2 regions of the Chloroflexus sp. genome follow, and region 1 is predicted to be linked to the other one. Evidence: riboswitches for the same ligand, from Rfam matches in the RefSeq annotation. Region 1 holds a riboswitch; the other holds the start of a gene.
What was found. Region 1 has a riboswitch for FMN ahead of ribD (bifunctional diaminohydroxyphosphoribosylaminopyrimidine deaminase/5-amino-6-(5-phosphoribosylamino)uracil reductase RibD). Riboswitches for the same ligand answer to the same signal wherever they lie in the genome.

Region 1 (10,728 bases):
ATAGCCCGAATCTCCTCCGGTTCGAGCTGAATAATCGTATTCACCTCGTGCGAGGTGCGAAATCCGTCGAAGAAGTGGATCACCGGTAGCTTACCGGCCAGTGAACTGGCGTGGGCAATGAGGGCTAGATCCTGCGCCTCTTGAACCGACGCTGACGCGATCATGCCAACACCGGTGGTACGGGCGGCCATCACATCAGATTGATCGCCGAAGATCGATAACGCTTGGGTTGCCACAGCGCGCGCCGCAACGTGGAACACACCGGGCGTCATCTCGGCGGCCATCTTGAACATGTTGGGGATCATCAACAGCAGTCCTTGCGAGGCGGTGAAGGTAGTGGTCAAAGCGCCGGTCTGCATAGCACCGTGTAATGCACCGGCAGCTCCACCCTCAGACTGCATTTCATACACGGTTGGTACGACACCCCACAGGTTTGGCTTACCGGCGGCCGCATACGCATCGGCAAGCTCACCCATCGGAGTGGAAGGGGTTATCGGATAGATTGCGATCACTTCACTCAGTTGATAGGCAACGTTAGCAACTGCTTCATTGCCATCCAGCGTTACATGCCGTGATCCCATAGCTGCCTCCTTGGCTGTATGCAGGAAACGCGCTGCCTGCTTTCATCAGTATAGAAGCAGTGTGGGAAAGCGTCAGATGAAACTCAGGCAACTCTCGGTGATGATAAATTCATTCTGTAACTATTTCGACCAGCAAAGATTCATCTATTTTTTAACTATTGAACCCGTTTCCTGATCAGGGGGCGATTACGACGTTCTATAATAGGGAACGATCTCACGCGACAAAGATGGAGCGTTGCATGCAGCGCACAACTCTCATTTTCGACCGTACCGCCATGTTACGCGAGTCATTCGGTATTGAAGCGAGCTGGTGGTCGAGTGCCTTTATCGCCGATTTGCAAACGTTGACGATGCGTGTCACCGGAGTGACGGCTATCGTGACAAGTGCGGTACACATTGCTGCCGAGTCGGTTGATGGACCACTGGTGGTAATCAGTGGTGATACTCCGCATCTGCCGGAGACGCGCCTCCGCGATGCTTTTACGCTATTAGAGGCGGGAGCCGATCTGGTGCTGGGACCGTGTGACCGGGGTGGGTGGTATGTGCTGGGGATACGTTCCTCATCTTTGGCTGCGTATCTTCCCTCTACGTCAGTACTATCGTGGCTGGAGCAGATACGCCACCAGAGGCTGCGTGTAGAGCAATTGCCGTTCTGGTTTCGGGTTACCTTACCATCCGATCTCACAACGCTAGCTGCCGCTTTGCGGACTATGCCGGCTACCTACGCCCCGGCAACGCGCCGTCTACTCGGCAACAACGATGGTATGCTGGCGCGAGAGTGGGGCGCCTGAGGTAACGGTCATGAGTCTACAACCTCGCGATACACCTGCTCAATGCGCTCCACCATCTGAGAAAGGCGGAATTCGGTCATTGCTCGTTCTCTCCCGGCCAGCCCAAGCGCGCGTGCTCGGTTAGGGTTGTTAAAGAGGCTTGCTAACGCTTGTGCCAGTGCCGATGGATCGGCGGGCGGAACCACCAACCCAGTTCGTCCGTGTTGGGTCACGAAACTGGTCCCGGTACCTAGTTCGGTACAGATCACCGGTAGGCCGGCCAATTGCGCCTCGATTTGGACAATACCGAAGGCTTCGCTGCGTGCCACCGACGGTAATACAAACACATCGGCGAGCGCGTAGAGCGCGCGTAACGTCATCTGATCAACTTCCCCTAACACATGCACCCGGTACTCAACGCCTAACGCGGCGGCGAGCCTCACGAGATCGTAACCACGCACCGTTGCATCCCCACCGGCGATAATGGCATGACCACGCGGTAATCGTGCGATAGCCTGGATCAGGTACTCCACGCCTTTGTAGTAGCGTAGCCGTCCGACGAACAATGCATTAGGACCGGGAAAGCGCCGGTGTAGTGCAGCCACTAACGTTGGATTGGGTAACGGCAATGGAGGAAGGCCGAAGGGGATAATCTGTATCCGTTCCCGATGGCGCCGTAGCCACGGTGATGTCGCGGCTAATTGTGGGCTGGCGGCAATCACGCAGGCGGCACGGTGGAGGGTGTGATTGATCAAGGGAGCCGTCAAGCGGCCCAGCATGCGCTGACGCACAATATCGCTGTGGTAGGTTATCACGAATGGGGCCCGCGTGACGAGGAGCGCCAGATCGCCAAAAGGGTATGGATGATGCGCGTGGATCACGTCGGGGCGTAAGCGTGCCGCATACCAGAGCAGGGCTGGGCTTAATGGGGTGCGAGCCAGGGTAACCAGGCGCGGCACACCGATTAGTTCGACCCCGTTGCGCCACGTATGACAACCACGCCGGTCGGGTGCGACGTAGAGCACCGTTACCCGATGACCGCGTGCTACTAACCCTTCACTGAGTAGTTGCACGTGGCCTTCGATACCGCCTTTCACCGGTGGGTAGTCTTTGTAGAGTTGCAGAATGTGCATACGATCTATGATAATCGAATGACTACCCTGAGACAACCGTTCTCGTGTATAATAGAAAAGACAACTTAGCAAACCTTCGGGGCAGGGTGAGTCTGGAATTGAGTTTCAACTCAAGACCGGGCAATTCCCGATCGGTGGTATAGCCCACGAGCGGGTGGTCACATCCGACACCTCGCACGATCCGGTGAAACTCCGGAGCCGACCGTACAGTCGGGATGAAAGAAGGTTGAGCATACCGTGCTGTCCTCGTGACGACGAGGATTGTCTTGGTTTGCTTACCTACCCCGAACAATTCACTGTTCGGGGTTTTTGTATGAGCGCGGCAATTGGTAGATGGTCGAGCGCTTGCGATCGCTTTGCCCCGAAGGAACAGTATTGGTACTACGTTCCTTTGGGGTTTTTGTATGTGTCAGCATCCTGATCCCGAAACGTACATGCGTCGCGCATTGGTGCTTGCTCAACAGGCTACCGGTCGCACCAGTCCCAACCCAATGGTCGGCGCCGTGATCGTCAAAGATGGTCGGATCGTCGGTGAAGGCTATCACCGGCGGGCCGGTGAGCCGCATGCCGAAGTCGAGGCGTTGCGTGTGGCCGGAGAAGCGGCTCGCGGCGCAACGATGTATGTCACCCTCGAACCCTGTGCGCATGTTGGACGTACACCACCGTGTACCGATGCGATTATCGCTGCCGGTATTGCCGAGGTGTATTACGCCATTGCCGATCCCAATCCACTCGTCTCCGGCAAGGGGCATGCGCAGCTCGCCGCTGCCGGGATTCGGGTCCAGTCCGGTGTGTGCGAAGCGGAAGCCTTTGAACTTAATCGCCCCTTCTTCAAGCACATCACCACCGGACGTCCCTTTGTCACGGCCAAGTTCGCGATGAGCCTCGATGGAAAAATTGCGACTGTTACCGGTCAGTCGCGCTGGATCAGTAATGCTGCTGCTCGCCGGCGTGTTCACCACTTACGCAACCGTACCGATGCGGTGCTCGTTGGAGCGGGTACCGTCATTGCAGACGATCCGAGTCTCACTACTCGCCTACCCGATCTGTCGCCTGATAGCATCCGTCACCCCCTGCGGATTGTGGCTGACAGCCGCGGACGGGTCCCGTTATCGGCCAAGGTGTTCGATCCGGACTTACCCGGTCAGACAGTTGTGGCAGCAACAGAGCTGATCCCTGCCGATCATCGGCGTGCGCTGGTCGAACGTGGTGTGGATGTCTGGCTCTTGCCTGCCAACGACGACGGTCGAGTGAGACTGTCAGCCCTCTTCGATGAACTCGGTCGGCGCGGGATACTCACGGTACTGGTGGAAGGGGGGAGTGAATTGCTGGGCGCATGTTTTCGCGAACGCTTGATCGACCGGGTGTGGGTTTTTATTGCACCACTGATTATCGGTGGTCAACAGGCCCCTTGCCCAGTTGGGGGGAGCGGATATACCCTCTTATCGCACGCAGCCCGTTTAGGTCGGATACATGTTGAACTCATTCCGGCTGACGATGATGAATCGGCGGCCCCCGATATGTGGATACAAGCCGATGTATCTTATCCAGAGGAAGAGGTATGTTCACCGGTATTATCGAGGAAATTGGTACAGTCGAATCACTTGCTGAAATCGATGGCGGATGGTCGTTAACCATTCAGGCAACAACCGTGTTACAAGGTACGGAACAAGGACACAGTATTGCGGTAAACGGTGCGTGTCTAACGGTGACGGCGCTGACCAACTCCACCTTTACGGTTGGTCTTTCACCCGAAACCCTTCGTCGCACCAATCTGGGCGATCTGCGAGTTGGGGATGGGGTGAACCTTGAGCGTTCACTGGCCGTCAATGGGCGCATCGGCGGGCATTTTGTGCAGGGTCATGTTGATGGGACCGGGGTCATCACAGCGTTTCACCCTGAAGGCGATTCGCTGTGGGTGACGGTAGCGACTACCCCCGACTTGTTACGCTACATCGTGCCAAAGGGATACATCGCCGTTGACGGAACGAGCCTGACGGTGGTTGAGGTACTGCCTGATGCATTCACATTTATGTTAATTGCTTACACGCAACAGCATATCACGTTGCCACGTAAGCCGGTTGGCAGTCGCGTCAATCTCGAAGTTGATGTGTTAGCAAAGTATGTTGAAAAGTTCATCGGAGAGATGCCATATGCCGTTCGCCAGCGTTGAAACCGCAATTGCCGATTTTCGTGCCGGTAAGTTTGTGATTATCGTCGATGCTGCCGACCGTGAAAACGAAGGCGATTTAGCGATTGCCGCCGAGTTTGTCACACCGGCGGCGATCACCTTTATGGCGCGCGAAGGGTGTGGCCTGATCTGTGTCGCGATGACCGGTGAGCGGCTTGATGAGCTACAGCTACCGCTCATGGTCCCACCCACCAATAACACGAACCATTTTGGCACTGCGTTCACCGTTTCGGTTGAAGCACGCTACGGAGTCACGACCGGTATTTCGGCCTTTGATCGAGCGACGACTATTCGGACATTGATCGATCCGGCAACTCGTCCTGAAGATCTCGTGCGGCCCGGTCATGTCTTTCCATTACGGGCCAGAGACGGCGGCGTGCTCGTCCGACCCGGTCAAACCGAAGCATCGCTCGATCTGGCCCGCTTGGCCGGTCTCTATCCGGCGGCGGTTATCTGCGAGATTATGAATCCTGATGGTACGATGGCACGTTTACCCGATCTGGAGCGATTTGCTACTCGTCATGGACTCACCCTGCTATCGATTGCCGATCTCATCGCGTACCGCCGGCGCATCGAGCAGGTTGAGCCGATGATAGTAACTGCATAGGAGCGAGCAATGGGGCAAACCTTTGAAGGTCAACTGGTCGGCGCCGGTTTAGTCTGTGGGATTGTCATCTCGCGCTTCAACGATACGATTGGGCGTGAGCTGTTGCGTGGTGCAATCGATACTTTGACGCGGCACGGTGTTGCCACTGATGATATTGATATTGCGTGGGTGCCAGGTGCGTTTGAGATCCCGTTGGTCGCCAAACGCATGGCCGAGCGCAAACGTGCTGCCGATGATCGCCCGTATTACGACGCCATCATCTGCTTAGGGGTCGTGATTCGAGGAGCAACCAGCCATTTCGATTACGTCGCCGGGCAGGCGGCAAACGGCATTGCGTCCAGTGCCTTAGCCACCGGCGTACCGATCATTTTTGGGGTACTCACGACCGATACAATTGAACAAGCTATCGAGCGCGCCGGGACAAAAGCCGGTAATCGTGGGAGTGACGCCGCATTAGCCGCAATTGAAATGGCTACTCTGCTGCGGTCGTTTGCGTGGAACAGGTAGTATCGGTAGTTGACATAATAAAACTATCATCAGCGCGTCGGTTCTCCACCACCGGCGCGAACGCTTATGATACAATACCGCAAATGACTCGGCAGGCAATGGCTATTGGCCCAAGCCCCACCACGAGAACATGACAATGGATGCAATACTTGTGCTTGAAGATGGTCGTGTGTTTCCCGGTCGTTCGTTTGGTGCTCCCGGTGAGCGGATCGGTGAGGTGGTGTTTCACACCGGCATGACCGGCTACCAAGAGATTCTGACCGATCCTTCCTACTGTGGTCAACTTGTCACGATGACTGCGTCGCATATTGGAAATACCGGCGTCAACGATTTTGACCCTGAATCGATCCAGCCGCAAGTAGCGGGCTTTATCGTGCGCAGTTATAGCGAACACTATAGTTCGTGGCGGGCCAGAGGGAGCCTATCCCAATTGTTGCGTGACTACGGGATTGTCGCGATTAGCGAGGTCGATACACGGGCCTTGACGCGCCATATTCGTACTGCCGGTGCGATGCGCGGGATTATCTCAACCACCGGCGAGTCGATTGAAACCCTGTTAGCAAAGTGTCGAGCTGCACCACCGATGGAAGGCCAAGACCTAACGCAGGTGGTGACTTGTCCCGAACCGTACCATTGGACAACGAACAGCGAGCCGTTTACCCCGCCCTACCCCAACGGCCCCGCCAAAGAGCTTACGTACCATGTGGTGGCTTACGATTTTGGGATCAAGCGCACCATCTTACGGCGCTTAGTCGATCATGGTTGCCGGGTGACCGTCGTTCCGGCGACGACATCACCGGCTGAGGCGTTGGCGCTCCAACCTGATGGCATCTTCTTCTCAAACGGGCCGGGTGATCCGGCGGCGGCGACCTATGCGGTGGCGACGTTGCGCGCGTTGCTGGGTAAATTGCCGATCTTTGGTATCTGCCTCGGTCACCAACTGATGGGGCTGGCATTAGGTGGACGCACGTACAAGTTGCCGTTTGGTCATCACGGGGCGAACCATCCGGTACGCTATCTGCCAACGGGGCGGGTGGAGATTACCTCGCAAAATCACGGCTTTGCAGTTGATCCGGATTCGTTACCGGCAGGCGTTGAATTGACCCACATCAACCTGAACGATCAGACGTTGGAAGGGTTTAGCTATCCAGAACTGCATTGCTTCAGTGTACAGTATCACCCTGAAGCCGGGCCTGGTCCACACGATGCGACCTATCTCTTTGCCCAGTTTACCGCGATGATGGCTGCTGCGAAGCGGTAGGATGCACTCGATCTGCTGCTCGTCTTGCTCTAGACGAAGCGGGGGATACAGAATAACGGTTTCAATTCTCTAACCGAATTCCATGCTAGGCGGAGCTACCTGGTTGGCTGTGTGCCAACTTGCTCCTGTTCAAGCATGGATTTCTTGTTTTGATATGACAGACCGCTTTTTGTTCAGTTTTTTGTAATGGATGGTATCGAATATTGATATACAATAGTACGATATTGTGAAAGTAACGGTTTAAGAGAAGTATCAATACGTATAAATTTTTCTCTCATCGTTGTAAAAGTACTAACTGTTACTAGGAATAAAGGGTGATTGTGACTTTCTTCTACGGCTCTCTATACTAGTTGGCATATCCATATGAGTAGTACAGGGGTTAGCGCCATGCTAAAAGGGATTATCCTCCTCGTGGAGCATGAGCCTGACCGCCGCAACCGCTTAACCCAGCTACTTAACCGATTGGATTGGGCAGTAGTGGCAGTCAGTGATGTTCGTTCAGCCTATGATGATGTGAACCAGATGGCGTTTGATTATCTGATTATCGATCGGATCAATGCCTCACTTCGCGATTACGCACTGATTGCCAGTCGAATCCCTCGTATTTTCAATAGTCACTGGCTTGATAACCACCACGATCAACTGGTCAAGCTTGTCCCGACATGTTCTGCCGAGCGGTTTTCGTGTCTGTGGCAGCGGTCGACGAAACCTGCACACATCTCCCCCGACATCGCAACGAAACCCTCCCCTCATCCTCAAGCGCTGGTCGTAGATACATCGTCGTGGCCAACCTTGATGGTAAATGCAGCCGTAGCACGGGCCTTGTTCAACAATCGCGAGATTCCGCTTAATCAATGCGAGCTTGAAGTTATTCACTATCTGTCGCAATTACCGAGTCAGATAGCTTCGTTTGAGTCATTGGCCGATCTGATTTACAAGCGAAAAATGCAATATTGTGAAGCACGTGAACTGGTGAAAGCCCGACTCGCTCGATTGCGCCGGAAGCTGCCTGGCATTATTCAGCCGGTGCGTGGGTATGGGTTTTTGCTCGGAGCACGGTTACTATCTGAACAGTAACGACGGTGTCGGTGCTATAAGCAGAAGAGGTAGATGTAACATCTACCTCTTCATTCAGTAACCGCTCGTAGGTAGTCGGCTGCGTCAGATTAGATCCGTAACATTACGTAATCGATAGTTACCGCTTGTAATCGTTCGAGATCGACTTCAGCTCCGTTACCCGGCCCGGTTGGCACCGTGAGGGTGCTGTCGGGATTAAGGGTAAAGGGGTTGGTAACAATGTCTTGGTGGAAGTAGCGGTCGTTGGCGCTGATGTCACCGGGCAAGCTGAAGTTGGGTAGACTGGCCAAGCCAACGTTAGCGGCGCGTCCGATCCCGGTTTCCAGCATACCACCACACCAGACCGGAATACCGGCAGCTTGGGCCAGATCGTGGATTTGGCGCGCCGCGTGAAGCCCACCGACCCGTGACGGTTTGATGTTAATCACTCCGCAAGCGCGTAACTCGATAGCCCAACGCGCATGAGCGGGTGATACGATACTCTCGTCAAGACAGATAGGGGTACGCAGTTGACGTTGCAGTTTCGCGTGATCGATGATGTCGTCGTGAGCGAGCGGTTGCTCGATCAGCAGCAGATCAAACTCATCGAGTTTGGCAAGTTGGGCAGCCTGATCAAGGGTGTAAATGCTGTTGGCATCGACCTGTAGGCGTAAATCCGGCCAACGCTCGCGCACAGCACGGGTTGGTTCAACGTCCCAGCCTGGTTTAATCTTTAGTTTCACCCGTTGATAACCTGCACTGACGTACCCTTCAACCACTTCAAGAAGTGCTTCGATGGAAGGTTGTACACCAACGCTCACGCCAACCTCGACGCGCTGCCGAGTACCACCGAGCATCGCACTCAGACTCTGCCTACTTGCCCGTCCGAACAAATCCCAAGCAGCGAATTCAAGCCCAGCCCGTGCCATACGATTGCCGCGGACACGGGCGAATATCGTATCGACCTCCTCAGGGTAGCTGAGATCACGGCCGAGAAGCAGTGGGGCCAAAATCTCACGCATCATCACCCACGCCGTTGTCTGCGTCTCTTCATTGTACCATGGTCCAGCACCGACCGGGGCTTCGCCCCAGCCAACTGCCCCTTCGCTATGCAACGTAACGATCACCGAGTGATTCGCCTCTTCGCGCCAGCCGCTCGTCTCGAACGGTGACCGGTATGGTAGCCGGATCCGGCGCAGTTCAATCGCTTCGATCCGCATCAAACAACCTCCAGCAACTCCACTTCAAAGATCAGGGTCGCTCCCGGTGGTATGACATCACCGGCGCCACGATTACCGTAGGCCAGCGCTGCCGGAATGATCAACTGACGTCGTCCGCCAACCCGCATTCCGGCGACACCCTCATCCCAGCCTCGTATGACCCGTCCGGCGCCAAGCGGGAAGATAAACGGTTCACCACGGAGGAGGGAACTGTCGAACATACTGCCGTCGGTCAACCAACCGGTGTAGTGAACGGTGACGGTATGGCCAGCTTTGGCCACGGTACCATCGCCTACGGTCAGATCGACAAACTTGAGACCGCTGGGATTGGTGGTATAGCGGTCGGCCGGCAAGTCTTGTGGTGCTTCCGGTGGTCCGGGTAAAATCTCAACCAACTCGACATCGAACGTCAAGGTAGCGTTCGGCGGGATCACCGGTGGATAGCCGAGTTCTCCGTAAGCCAGATGGGGTGGAATGATAAGCCGCGCCTTACCGCCTACTCGCATCATCCCGATTCCCTCATCCCAACCCGGAATCACCATACCGACACCAAGTGGAAAGCTGATCGGCTCACCGCGCTCATACGAACTATCGAATACCGAACCATCGGCGAGCATACCGCGGTAGTGGACTGAAACGATAGCGCCGGGTTGCGGCTGCTCGCCGTAGCCGGGCTGGACTTCAACATACTGTAGGCCGCTGGATGTGGTCATAAGAAACTCCTGTCTGATAAGCCTATGGTTAGGCGCAGATATTGTGTTTCCCAAAAAAGTATGCCGCTGAGTAGTGTAGTTGAGGCATACCTTTTGAAAAACGCCGGTAATTGTGCTACTGATCGTCACGGTTGGAGATCAGCGGCAGGTAAACTTGCTGATCAAGTGTGATCGCAAAGAGACGCGGCCAGTATTTCCCGGTGACGAAGATGTGTCTGCTGGCCGGATCATACGCGATCCCGTTCAGGACATCGGCGGTCGCCCGTTCTTGAGGTGACAATAGTCCACTCATATCGAGTACGCCCACAACGCGGCCATCGGTCGGATTGATCAGGACAATCTGATCGCTATACCAGACATTGGCAAAGATCAGACCGTCAATATACTCTAATTCGTTCAATCGGTCACGCGGCTGGTCACCAATCGTGACCGTGACTGTGCGAACAATGTTCAATTGCCCGGTGGCAACCGTCTGTTCGGGATCGATGAAATAGAGGGTGGCGGTGCCATCGCTCATGATCAAGTGGGTACCATCGTAGGTGAGGCCCCATCCTTCACGGGGCATCGTTGCCGGTGGGGTTGGATACGTGAATGTTCCAGTTCGTTCAAATGTTGCAGCATTGTAGATAAAACCGCGCCCGTTTTGCCATGTAAGCTGAAAAATTCGGTCACCAACTTGGGCAATGCCT
Region 2 (10,728 bases), 110 kb from region 1:
CACGCGGTGGCTCCAATCCGACGCAGCGCACCAAAGGGCCAAAACTCACGCAGACGCACATCGGGCCGGTAGGTGCGAATACCCATCAGATAGCCACGAGGAATCGCCGGATCGACCGTGCGCAGTTCGTGCAAGGCCTGTGGGAAGAATGACGAAACGATCACCTGATCAGCCATTCTAAATTCACGCAACAACTGGACACAGCGCACGGCCATTCCGGGTTTTTTCAATTCGAGATTGAGCGGCATGCCTACACTCCGTGCCCAATCGAGTGTCTCGGCCAGTGTTGGCACCTGTTCGCCACCAACATCGAGTCGGCGCATCTCAACCAGCGTCATACGGGCGACCACATCAGCACGTCCATTCCAGCGTGCCGTATCGTCATCGTGAAAGACCACAATCTCACCATCAACGGTTGGTTGCAGATCAAGTTCGATCATGTCAGCCCGTTGGTGACGCGCCAACTCAAAGGCTACGAGCGTATTTTCGGGTGCATCGGCTGATGCACCACGATGAGCAATGATCAGAGGCGCCATCTTCTCCTCACGCTAAAACACTAGTAGCGGAGCACCGTTCGCTCCGCTACTAGTATCACCGCGCCATACGACTGCGTCAACTCGAAAACATGTATCGTCCTCTGCTACGAGCTAAGATCAGGCTGCGGTACAGCCATATCGGCATACCGAGCCTCTTCAGTCAACATCGGATGCAAGATACGCTGCATTGCCATCACATGCGCGCAGGTAGACCACATCTTGAAGAAGGAGCAATCACATGACCAATGCCCATCATGAAGCGAAATGACGTGATCACTATTACCGCCATGAAATGTTGCCCGTAGATCACTGAACTTAATCCGCTCTGGTTCGGCGGCATAGCGCCGGGCTTTCTCGATCTTACCGATCATATCCGAGTGCATAGGGAGACCTCCTTCGTCTCTGCCCGGAAAACATCAAGGGCGGCTACAGACATCGGTCTGTACCGCCCTATCCAACCCTCAACCACATTGTGACACATGTTTTCATCGCCGGGCCTCATTAACGGGAGTTGCACCGCTCTTAACACAGTCTTATTATACGGCCCGCCATCATCTCCCGTCAAGCATGAAATACGCAATCCATCTTCCCGTTTATACGCATCCTGACGCGATATAACGACTCTCTACGGTGATCGATAATTGTTAGCATTCGCTAACCGGCATTGCGCATACGCTCGGCGAGGTCGAGAATGCGTTGGCCGTACTCGGTACCGGGATACGCCCAGCGCCCATTGAGATCGGTAATGGTTAACGCCACACCACGCAAATGGTCAGGCAAGGGCCGACGAAAAAGTGCATAGGTAATCAGTTGTTGCTGGTACGGTGTACCGGCACCAACCGGCAAGGCATAGGCAAGCAACCGACCAAGATGAGCAGGGATGGACTCATCGAGCCACGATGCAAAACTCAACCCGGCCCGCCATCGCTGAATACGTTCGTCCCATGCCCAATCGGGGCCGGGGGACTGATCGGGCGGCGCTTCTACCATTGCACCGGTAACACCGATCCCCGCCGGATTCCGACGTGGACGCTGGCACCACCATGAGGTCAGGTTGCCGGTCTCGTGAGCACACTGAGCAATAGCAAGGAACCAATCAAGTTCGGCGGCGGCACCGATCTCAGCGTAGCCATTGACGATCACACTGACATCGTAGGGGGTGTAGGCTGTGCTACGTGGCGACAACCACGCAATGGCCACTTCGACGGTACCGGTTGGTGGGCCGAGCAAGGCACCAAGTGGCAACGAGCGTGCAACAAACGGCAGATAGAGATTCTGAGTAGAAGGTTCTTGTGCTCGTACTAACGAGCTACTCAGTGCAGTTAAGCCAAGAAGCAGCACCGATCGACGAGTGAAGCGAATTGTCATGGTGTTTCGTCCAGAAGAGCGCGAATGTCTTGCACATACACGCTGGCTGCGGTTCCATATTGATAAACGACCCGCAACTGCCCTTTCTGATCGATCAGATAACTCGCTGTGCTATGGTCAACGCCACTATTGCCGTGATGACCACCACCGTGACGATATGTCAGTCCGTATTCCTTACTAATTCGGCGCAGGGTAGCATCGTCGCCTTGCAGGCCGATGAAGCCTTCGCCGAAACCGCGCAGGTAGGCAGCCAGTACATCAGGCGTATCGTTTGCGGGATCGACGCTGATTAAAACGAAATGCACACGCATACCATCAGGGCCGAGTTCGTCACGGATACGGCGGAATTCGCCCAGTGTGATCGGGCAGTAGTCAGGACAGCGGGTGTAGCCAAAGTAGAGGAGCACCGGCTGCCCACGCAGATCACTTAGGCTCAGCTCGCCACCGGTGCTGGCCGGCAAGGTAAAGTCACTCAGCACTATGGGTGGATCGATTTTGGTTGGAGTTGTTGTTGATGATTGGCCGGTAACGGCACAGGCGCCGAGCAGCACAAGTAGGAGTAGTATGAAACGGTGCATGGCTTTGTCAAACCTTCTAGTCGGCCAGGCGCGGCCCACCGCGTCCCCTACCAAGACTACCAAGACGAACCGCATATCGGCCGGGCGCGGCCCGCCGTGCCACAACGGGCGGAAACAGTAACCTTGTCCTGTTCCACCCTTCGCGCCTTTGCGTTAACTGTCTGTGAGAGCAGAGACCTGCTACCGCAGAACCAACGGCGTATACGTGACAAATAACTGCTCCACTACATGGAGTGTTACCGGGATTGTCACCTGCATCTCATTTGGGGTGACAAACGTGATTGCACCGTTGTAGGTGCCGGCGGTAAGGCCATTATGATTGATACTCAATCTCATTATACCATCGTCGGCAACACCGCCCAGCCACGGCTCAGTCTGCAAGACCTGCCAATTAGCACGAACACAAGGCGAAGTGACTATCAACGGCATCGGTGGCATAGCAGCCACTTGTGCCAATGCAACGATACTGGCAGGCTGTACCGGTATGTTCATCACTTCCCGAAATGGCGTAAAGATAGTTCCATCAGTATAACGTACCCACACGCCCTGTCCGCGATAGTTACCACCGGGAACCGCCAACGTTACCGGATTGACAATCGGCTGTGGTGCGGTAAAGATGGTCACGGCATCAATAAAGACATCGGTAGAGCCACTACGCCAAAACTGAAAGATCAAGAAAGGCTCATTGCCGTGATAGGTAAACGGCAGTGCAAACTCCTGATATTGGTTTGCGGCGGCAAAATCAACCCCACGTAGCTGCAAGGGACCATACACCACACCACCGCCGTTAATGCTAAAGCGGGCTACTTCATTCGGTGAGCTATTACTGGCAACTTTCAGACGCACATACGCGACGAGTGGAATATCTTTAAATACGACCGGATCATAATCGTATACCCAAGCCGAAGATTCCAAACTTGCCGACTGCAAACGAAACGCACCGCCATCCCAAGCTGCAGGATCAGTGACTCGTTCCCCTGCACCCCATAACAACTGAAACGTCGAATAGTTCTCGTCTACCAACCAACCGAAGCTAAACTGCATTTGCGGTAACGTAGGATGGTAGAACCCGGTCAGAGTGACTGTCTCTTGGCGATCACTCATTGTCGCTGCAAGTTCATTCACCGGCACATTCGCACCAAGATAGATCGTATCGCTCACAACAGCAGTTGCACCGTAGGCATCACGAGTTTTTACGTAGACGGTACGCCAGCCCTCGCCATCGGCCAAACGGAAGCGAGTTTCGTTGGTGAACGGTTGCCAGTTGGCGTTCACAAAACAGGGGTTATCGGCGATCATCATTGCAGTGGCGGGACGACGACCGATAAAACCACCAGTTTCAGCCACTTGGTATATGTAAAGCGACACATCAGGGTTGAGAGTTGCGACTGCTTCGTACTCGACGATCACCGGCGCATATGCAGCATCGTTGCCAAACATCTGGGCAATGTAGCCGCGCCCGTCGCTGGTGCGGCGGTAATAGCCCAAACCAATCTCGCGATGGCCGGGACTGAGTAGATTAGCCCGATGACCAGGGCTGTTAAGCCAGCCATTAATCGCGGCTTGCGGCTGCATATAGCCACAATACGCATTTTCGGCTCCACTTGAGCCACGATATCCAAAACGCAATGCTCGTGCATCAGGCCACTCACCATTGGTATCTTGATGACCACAGTAGGGTGTTGGCCGGTTCTCAACTGAATCCCACGCAAACCAACGGGCAGCATGGGTTAACTGGCGATTCCAACGCAACGGTGGTTGACCGGCTTGTCTCAGTCGGGCTACGTTCCCGTAGTAGACGGCGTGTGCTTCATCGAGGAGCAGACTTGGAGTTTGGGTGGTAGGATCGAACGCCAGAACCGGCGCGATAGTGAGGCAGCCCAGCACAAACAGGCTGATCCAGTGAGTGAAGAATCGCTTGCGCATGCGCTCTCCTTGGGGGGATGGGTTGGTAAACCTCGTAAGCTCTATTGTACATGCCGTTTTAGTAGCAATCAAACCCAGCGGACAGTCATCTGAGGTTACACTCGCTGGTAGGGTAGTGCTGCACGTCTTTGCTATGATTTATACACGAGGCAAGGAGCGGCTCGCCATGTCAGGCTGAAAGCGCTGGAGACTGCGCACCGGCGGCCCACGCCCTCTAACCGGGCTGAGGGGAGACCGTATATCCCCAACCGGAGAGGGGCTAAGGGGGCTTTATCCCCCAGCGGGTGCGAGGCTAGGGATGAGAGCACCCAAAACCCCTTTGCGCCCTTTGCGCCTGGATAAAATGACCACGCGGGATACTGCGGTAGTTGAAGATGAGAGCATCCAAAGCCCCTTTGCGTTCTTTGCGCCTTTGCGTTAAAACCTCTGCGCCCTTTGCGGAGCCGAACAGCCGTCCGGCTCGACGGCGCCTTGACGTTAGCCCTCACCCCAGTTGCTCGCGCGGAATGACGCTGGTCAGGGTTCAGATTTCTTACCTTGACACTAACGCGCTATTGATGCTATTATCACCAGTGACAAACGATCTTCGGGGCAGGGTGAAATTCCCGATCGGTGGTATAGCCCACGAGCGTGTTGAGAGGCACGCAGGATCCGGTGAAACTCCGGGGCCGACGGTTATAGTCCGGATGTAAAGAAGATCCAGATATGGGCAATCGCAGGCGACGTGCGAAGTGCGCGCCTTTGCTCCGTTGCTGTTACAGGTGGGTTCATCACCTGCGCTGTTGCCGTATCTGTCCCCCGAAGAGCGTTCGCTCGGCGGGGGTTTTTGATTCCCCGCCAGAAAGGAGATGGTGACGATGCAGCAAACTTTGCCAATGCCCACTCCCGCGCCGCGAGCCAAACCGTGGCGGCGCTTTGAATGGCCGGCGCTCGGCTTGCCGGTGACGTTGCTGGCATTGCTGGCACTCTGGCAGACGGTGGTGAACGTCAGCGGCTATCCAGCTTTCATTCTGCCCTCGCCGGCGCTGGTTGCCAGCCGGTTTGGGCAGGCGTTGAGCAGCGGGCTGCTCTGGCAGCACACGGCAGCCACTCTGAGTGCAGCCCTGGGCGGGTTCGCGTTGGCGTTACTGGTCGCGCTTGTGCTAGGGTATATCCTGGCTCAAATCCGCTGGCTCGAACAGGCGTTGGCGCCGGTGTTGGCGGCCAGTCAAGCGATCCCGGTCGTTGCCGTCGCACCACTGATCATTCTCTGGTTTGGCGCTGGCCTGACCTCGAAGATAATGGTCGCTGCTTTAATTACTTTCTTACCGATCTTGATCAACACCATTGTCGCTATTCGCAGCATCCCACGTGAGCTAATCGAGATGGCACATATTAGCGGAGCGAACCGTTGGCAACTGCTGCGCTACGTCGAAGCGCCGCTGGCGCTGCCGGTGCTGTTTGGCGGCGTGCGCACCGGCTTGGCACTGGCTACCACCGGTGCTGTGGTCGGTGAGTTTGTGGCCGGACGCACCGGTTTGGGGGCGTTGATTAACATTGCACGTGGTCTCTTCGATACACCGCTGATCTTCGTAGCACTGACGACACTCGCGCTCATTACGCTGACCCTCTACGTGCTAGCCGGCCTGCTCGAACGGCTACTAGTGTGGTGGGAGGATTAGATACAACTTTCCTAAGTTGCATTACTCTCGTATATCTGGCACCCGAACAGAAGATACTATCCTAACGAGGGAACGAATATGAAGCTGCGTTTCATGCTATTCATTACCCTGATCTTCATCATCACGGCGTGTAGCGCACCGACTCCGGCGCCGACGGCGGCCCCGACAAGCGCGCCGGCGGCCAACCCACAACCGGCGTTGCGCACAGTGACGCTGGCGATGTCGTACATTCCGAACATTCAGTTTGCGCCTTACTATGTCGCGGCGGCGAAGGGCTATTACGCCGCGGAAGGGATTGAGGTCAATTTCGACTACAACTTCGAGAATGACGTGCTCCAGCGAGCAGCGACGTGGCCGACCAGTGGTGTTGCTTTTGCTACGACCAGCGGTACTTCGGTATTGCTCGCTCGCCAGCAGGGGTTGCCGGTCAAGACAGTGATGACGCTCTACCAGCGCTTCCCAATCGCGTTTTTTGCTAAGGCAAACGTGCCGCTGGCGAGCGTCAACGACCTGCGTGGGCAAACCATCGGCATCCCCGGTCGCTTCGGCGAGAGTTTCTATGCGCTGTTGGCGGCGCTCTATGCCGGCGGTATGACCGAAGCTGATGTGACGGTGCAAGAGATCGGGTTTACGCAGGCGGCGGCGGTGATGGAGGACAAGGTGCCGGTGGCGATTGGCTACGCGATGAACGAGCCAGTGCAATTGCGCGAGCAAGGGGTGGAGGTGAATGTGTTGCTGGCCGCCGACGTCTTTAATCTCGCTGCTAATGGAATCGCCGTCAGCGAGGTGCTGATTGCGCAAGAGCCGGAACTGGTGCGGAAGTTTGTGCGGGCCAGTTTGCGCGGGTTGGCCGATACGCTGGCTAATCCGGCTGAGGCGTTCGATCTGAGCCTGCAATTCATCCCCGAAGCGCAGCTCGGCAATCTCGACTTGCAGCGGAAAGTGTTGGAAGAGAGCTTGCCCTTCTGGCAGAATGAGCTGACGGCGCAACACGGGTTGGGTTACACCGACGGCCAACTGTGGGTGCGCACCGAGCAGTTTATGCGCGAGGCAGGTTTGCTGGCTGGGTCAGTGGAGGTGGAGAAGGCCTATACCAATGAGTTCGTGCCGGGCAAATCGTGAAATGCAAAGCCGCGAAAGGGTTAAACGCTGAGGCGCGAAGAACACAGAGGACGCGAAAGGGTTAAACGCTGAGGCGCGAAGAACACCGAAAACGCGACAGGGTTAAACGCTGAGGCGCGAAGAACACAGAGGACGGAGAGGGTTTTTGATAGGGAGACGGACGGATGTCCGTCTCTACACATATTGGGGCGTTATGGGGTTGGGGAGACGGACGGATGTTCGTCTCTACTAGCCATTGGGCACCATACTGCGTAAGAAATGAGCAATCGCTTCAGCCACCATTGCGCGCGCAGCGATAGCGTGCGCTTCTGGTTGATCGAGCACCTCACGCGAGAAAAAATAGGCCATCATCGGTCCGATTAAGAGACGAGCGGCAATCTGCGGGTCGGTACGGCGCAACCGTCCTAATTCCATCTGACGTGCAAGATAGGTAGCCAACGCATTCATTGCCCGCCCTGGTCCAATCTCATTGATAACCCGTGCTAATTGCGGGTGGCGTAACACCTCACCGATCACAATCTTGCCGATAGCTACTGTTAGCGGCTGATCAATCGCCTGCGCCAACCGTTCCCCCAGTCGCGGTAGCACTACATCGGGCGGTTCATCACCCAACTGCTCAACCGCATCAACAATCGGGACTAGCGGCATCCGCTCTCGAATCACCTGATAGAGTAGGTCGGTCTTATCTTTAAAGTAGTGATAGATCAGGCCAGGAGAAGCGATACCGGCGGCGCGAGCAATATCGCGGTTGGTGGCGCGATCGAAGCCAAGACGGGCAAAGGCATCGAGTGCGCCATCGATGATTTGTTGGCGGCGTTGTTCGGTTTCATCACGTGGCATATTGATTCCCCTCGTAGCCCCGCACGGCATCCCCGTAGCCCCGCACGGCCGTGCTGCCGTGCGGCTGTACAAATTATGGTCCATTGAAGGTTATCACCGCAGTCATGTTCCAGTGCAGGCGTGGATTGGTCTGTGTCAATTCTATTGTTGCTGCATATACTACCTCACCCAGCCGTTCGGCGCCGTAGGGTTCGATGGCGAGCACACGGCCCGGCAATGTGACGCCGGGCAAGGCATCGAATGTTATCTTTACCATTGTGCCCGGTGCTATGCGCATCGCATCGATTTCGTTGAGATCGATGGTTTCAATGCGCCATGCACTGAGATCGCCGAGCAGCAGTGCCAGCGCAGTAGGTGTCGCTAGTTCGCCAAGACGCAGTTCGAGACGAGCAACGGTGCCGGCAAATGGTGCGCGCAAGGTCAGTTTGTCGAGTTCGAGGCGAGCTTGGGCAAGTGCCGCTTCAGCAGCGGCTACTTCGGCTTGAGCTAAAGCTACCTCTTCTTCCCGTGGGGCAGCATTGACCTGCGTCGCTTGGGCTTGCGCCAAAGCAAGTTGTGCAGCGGCGACGGCCAGTTGTGCTTGGCGCGGATCGCCGCGCAAACGGGCTAGCGTCGCTTCAGCGGCGGCAATGCGGGTATCAATCGCAGTCAGTTTATCGGCGGCCGGTGGTGATAGTAACGCAGCCAACCGCGCTTCGGCTTCACGTAAGCGCGCTTCGGCAGCAGCTATGCCCTCGATCTCGGCTTGTGCTGCCTGCTCGGCATTGATCCGGGCTTGCGCCAACGCGACCTCAGCGTTCTGCATTGCGTGCAGCGCAGCAGCTTCGGCGTCAATGCGTGCCTGTGATAGCTCATCTTCACCTAAACGTTGCTTCAGCTCTTCGTTTTCCCAATGGATGCGACTGTAATCAGCTTGACGATCGCGCAATACGTTGGCCGCTTGTTCCACCGCTAATTGAGCATTGACTTTCGCTGCGGCTAGCGCGCTGCGTTGAGCGGCAAGATTGGCGGCTGCCTGATCACGCGCTGCTTGGGCCTGAGCGACTACTTCCGGATCGGCGCCGGCCAGCAGTTCGGCGCGAGCGGCCTTGGCTTCGGCCAATTGGGCTAACACGGCCTTCTCATCAGGCGCAGCAACTGACAGCGCCACCTGCGTCGCTTGAGCGGCAGCGACTTGTACGGTAGCTTCAGCGACTGCCCGTGTTTCCGGCGCAGCACCGGCCAGAAGTTGGGCATAGCGGGCCTGCGCGCGGGCGAGATTGGCTTCGGCTTGCTGCACGGCCAACCGTTGCGCCCGATCATCGAGCTGGACCAATACCTGTCCGGCGTTCACCTGCTCGCCTTCGGCTACCAAGATTGCACTGACCATCCCACTACGCTCAAAACGCAACTGTTCCAAAACCGCGCCAACCGTAACCAACAACAAAAATTGCACTGACCATCCCACTACGCTCAAAACGCAACCATGCGTATTGCAGCGGTACAACACGCCCTTCAACACTGACCGGCGATACGACAGTGTCGCCGGTGGGAATAGGGGGTGGAGCAGACTGCGCTCCCGGCCCGTTGGGTCCAAAGATCGCATAGGCACCACCCGCGATTAAGATGACGGCAACCAAAGGAATAATGAGCTTGCGCATATCAGCTCGCCTTTCAACCCACAATCTGACCATCGGCCACCAGCACCGTCCGCCCAGCCCGCCGGGCCAACTCGCTATCGTGCGTCACCATCACAATCGTCGTGCCGAGACCGGCCAACTCAACGAACAACTCAAACACCGCTTCAGCAGTCTGCGAATCGAGATTGCCGGTCGGCTCGTCGGCCACCAGCAGCGGCGGGTTATTAGCTAATGCGCGCGCAATCGCCACACGCTGCTGCTGCCCGCCTGACAAGGCTTGCGGCAACTTCTCGGCTTGATCGGCCAGCCCCACCCGCTCGAGCAATGCTAATGCCCGCGCACGCCGTTCGCGCGGTGTGCCGAGATGGGCAAAATCCATCGGCAACATCACATTTTCCAACGCGGTGAGGGTCGGCAAGAGCTGAAAAAACTGGAAGACGATTCCGACCGTGCGTCCGCGCCACGCCGCCATCTGCGCGGCGGGCATACGCATCAAATCGGCCCCGGCCACCAACACCTCGCCGCTGCTGGCCCGGTCAATCCCGGTGATAACGTTGAGCAAGGTTGATTTGCCGCTGCCCGATTTGCCCACAATCGCGACAAACTCACCCGGCTCGATGCGCAGATCGATCCCGCGCAGGGCCAGATAGTCGCCAGCGGCGGTGGCATAGGCTTTGGTGACGGATGAGAGCAAGATCAGTGGTTGGTTCATAGGTTTTGTGTGTTTATATCGTTGATGTTGGTTAGGGCCGATGGCACAGGGGATTTCCAATATTCTCTGCGACCCTTCGCACCCTTAGCGTCTTTGCGTGTACTATCTTTGCGTCTTTGCTCCCTTGGCGTCACGGCAGACGGACAACCGTCCATCGCTACTGCCTATTTACCCCCTTGGCGTCTTTGCGTTGACCGGTGGCTACAATAGATTGTCGGCAGTATAGCACTTGTTGATTGATCGGTCAATCAATAAATTGCATGCTTCGGTGAAGGATTGTTAGCGGTGAGGTAACGCAACAAACGCTCACGCAAAGGCGCAAAAAACGCAAAGGCGCAAAAAACGCAAAGGCGCGAAGAACGCAAA

Region 2: another riboswitch for FMN. It lies ahead of AC01ZF_RS00630 (ABC transporter permease); the one in region 1 lies ahead of ribD (bifunctional diaminohydroxyphosphoribosylaminopyrimidine deaminase/5-amino-6-(5-phosphoribosylamino)uracil reductase RibD).

What each region holds. Positions count from the first base shown of each region.
Region 1 is NZ_JBWGQH010000001.1:248,192-258,919, reverse strand. It holds gene nifJ (pyruvate:ferredoxin (flavodoxin) oxidoreductase) at 1-581, opposite strand, end outside; gene AC01ZF_RS01105 (DUF2064 domain-containing protein) at 821-1,372, shown strand; gene AC01ZF_RS01100 (glycosyltransferase) at 1,381-2,484, opposite strand; FMN riboswitch at 2,553-2,715, shown strand; gene ribD (bifunctional diaminohydroxyphosphoribosylaminopyrimidine deaminase/5-amino-6-(5-phosphoribosylamino)uracil reductase RibD) at 2,889-4,118, shown strand; gene AC01ZF_RS01090 (riboflavin synthase) at 4,046-4,657, shown strand; gene ribB (3,4-dihydroxy-2-butanone-4-phosphate synthase) at 4,638-5,282, shown strand; gene ribH (6,7-dimethyl-8-ribityllumazine synthase) at 5,292-5,789, shown strand; gene carA (glutamine-hydrolyzing carbamoyl-phosphate synthase small subunit) at 5,926-7,050, shown strand; gene AC01ZF_RS01070 (hypothetical protein) at 7,414-8,127, shown strand; gene menC (o-succinylbenzoate synthase) at 8,217-9,326, opposite strand; gene AC01ZF_RS01060 (FKBP-type peptidyl-prolyl cis-trans isomerase) at 9,326-10,039, opposite strand; gene AC01ZF_RS01055 (glutaminyl-peptide cyclotransferase) at 10,155-10,728, opposite strand, start outside.
Region 2 is NZ_JBWGQH010000001.1:139,038-149,765, forward strand. It holds gene AC01ZF_RS00605 (glycerophosphodiester phosphodiesterase) at 1-536, opposite strand, end outside; gene AC01ZF_RS00610 (hypothetical protein) at 641-919, opposite strand; gene AC01ZF_RS00615 (glucosaminidase domain-containing protein) at 1,191-1,904, opposite strand; gene AC01ZF_RS00620 (SCO family protein) at 1,901-2,482, opposite strand; gene AC01ZF_RS00625 (CAP domain-containing protein) at 2,663-4,408, opposite strand; FMN riboswitch at 4,987-5,111, shown strand; gene AC01ZF_RS00630 (ABC transporter permease) at 5,266-6,069, shown strand; gene AC01ZF_RS00635 (ABC transporter substrate-binding protein) at 6,148-7,191, shown strand; gene AC01ZF_RS00640 (TetR/AcrR family transcriptional regulator) at 7,420-8,031, opposite strand; gene AC01ZF_RS00645 (HlyD family secretion protein) at 8,105-9,430, opposite strand; gene AC01ZF_RS00650 (hypothetical protein) at 9,411-9,671, opposite strand; gene AC01ZF_RS00655 (ABC transporter ATP-binding protein) at 9,685-10,362, opposite strand.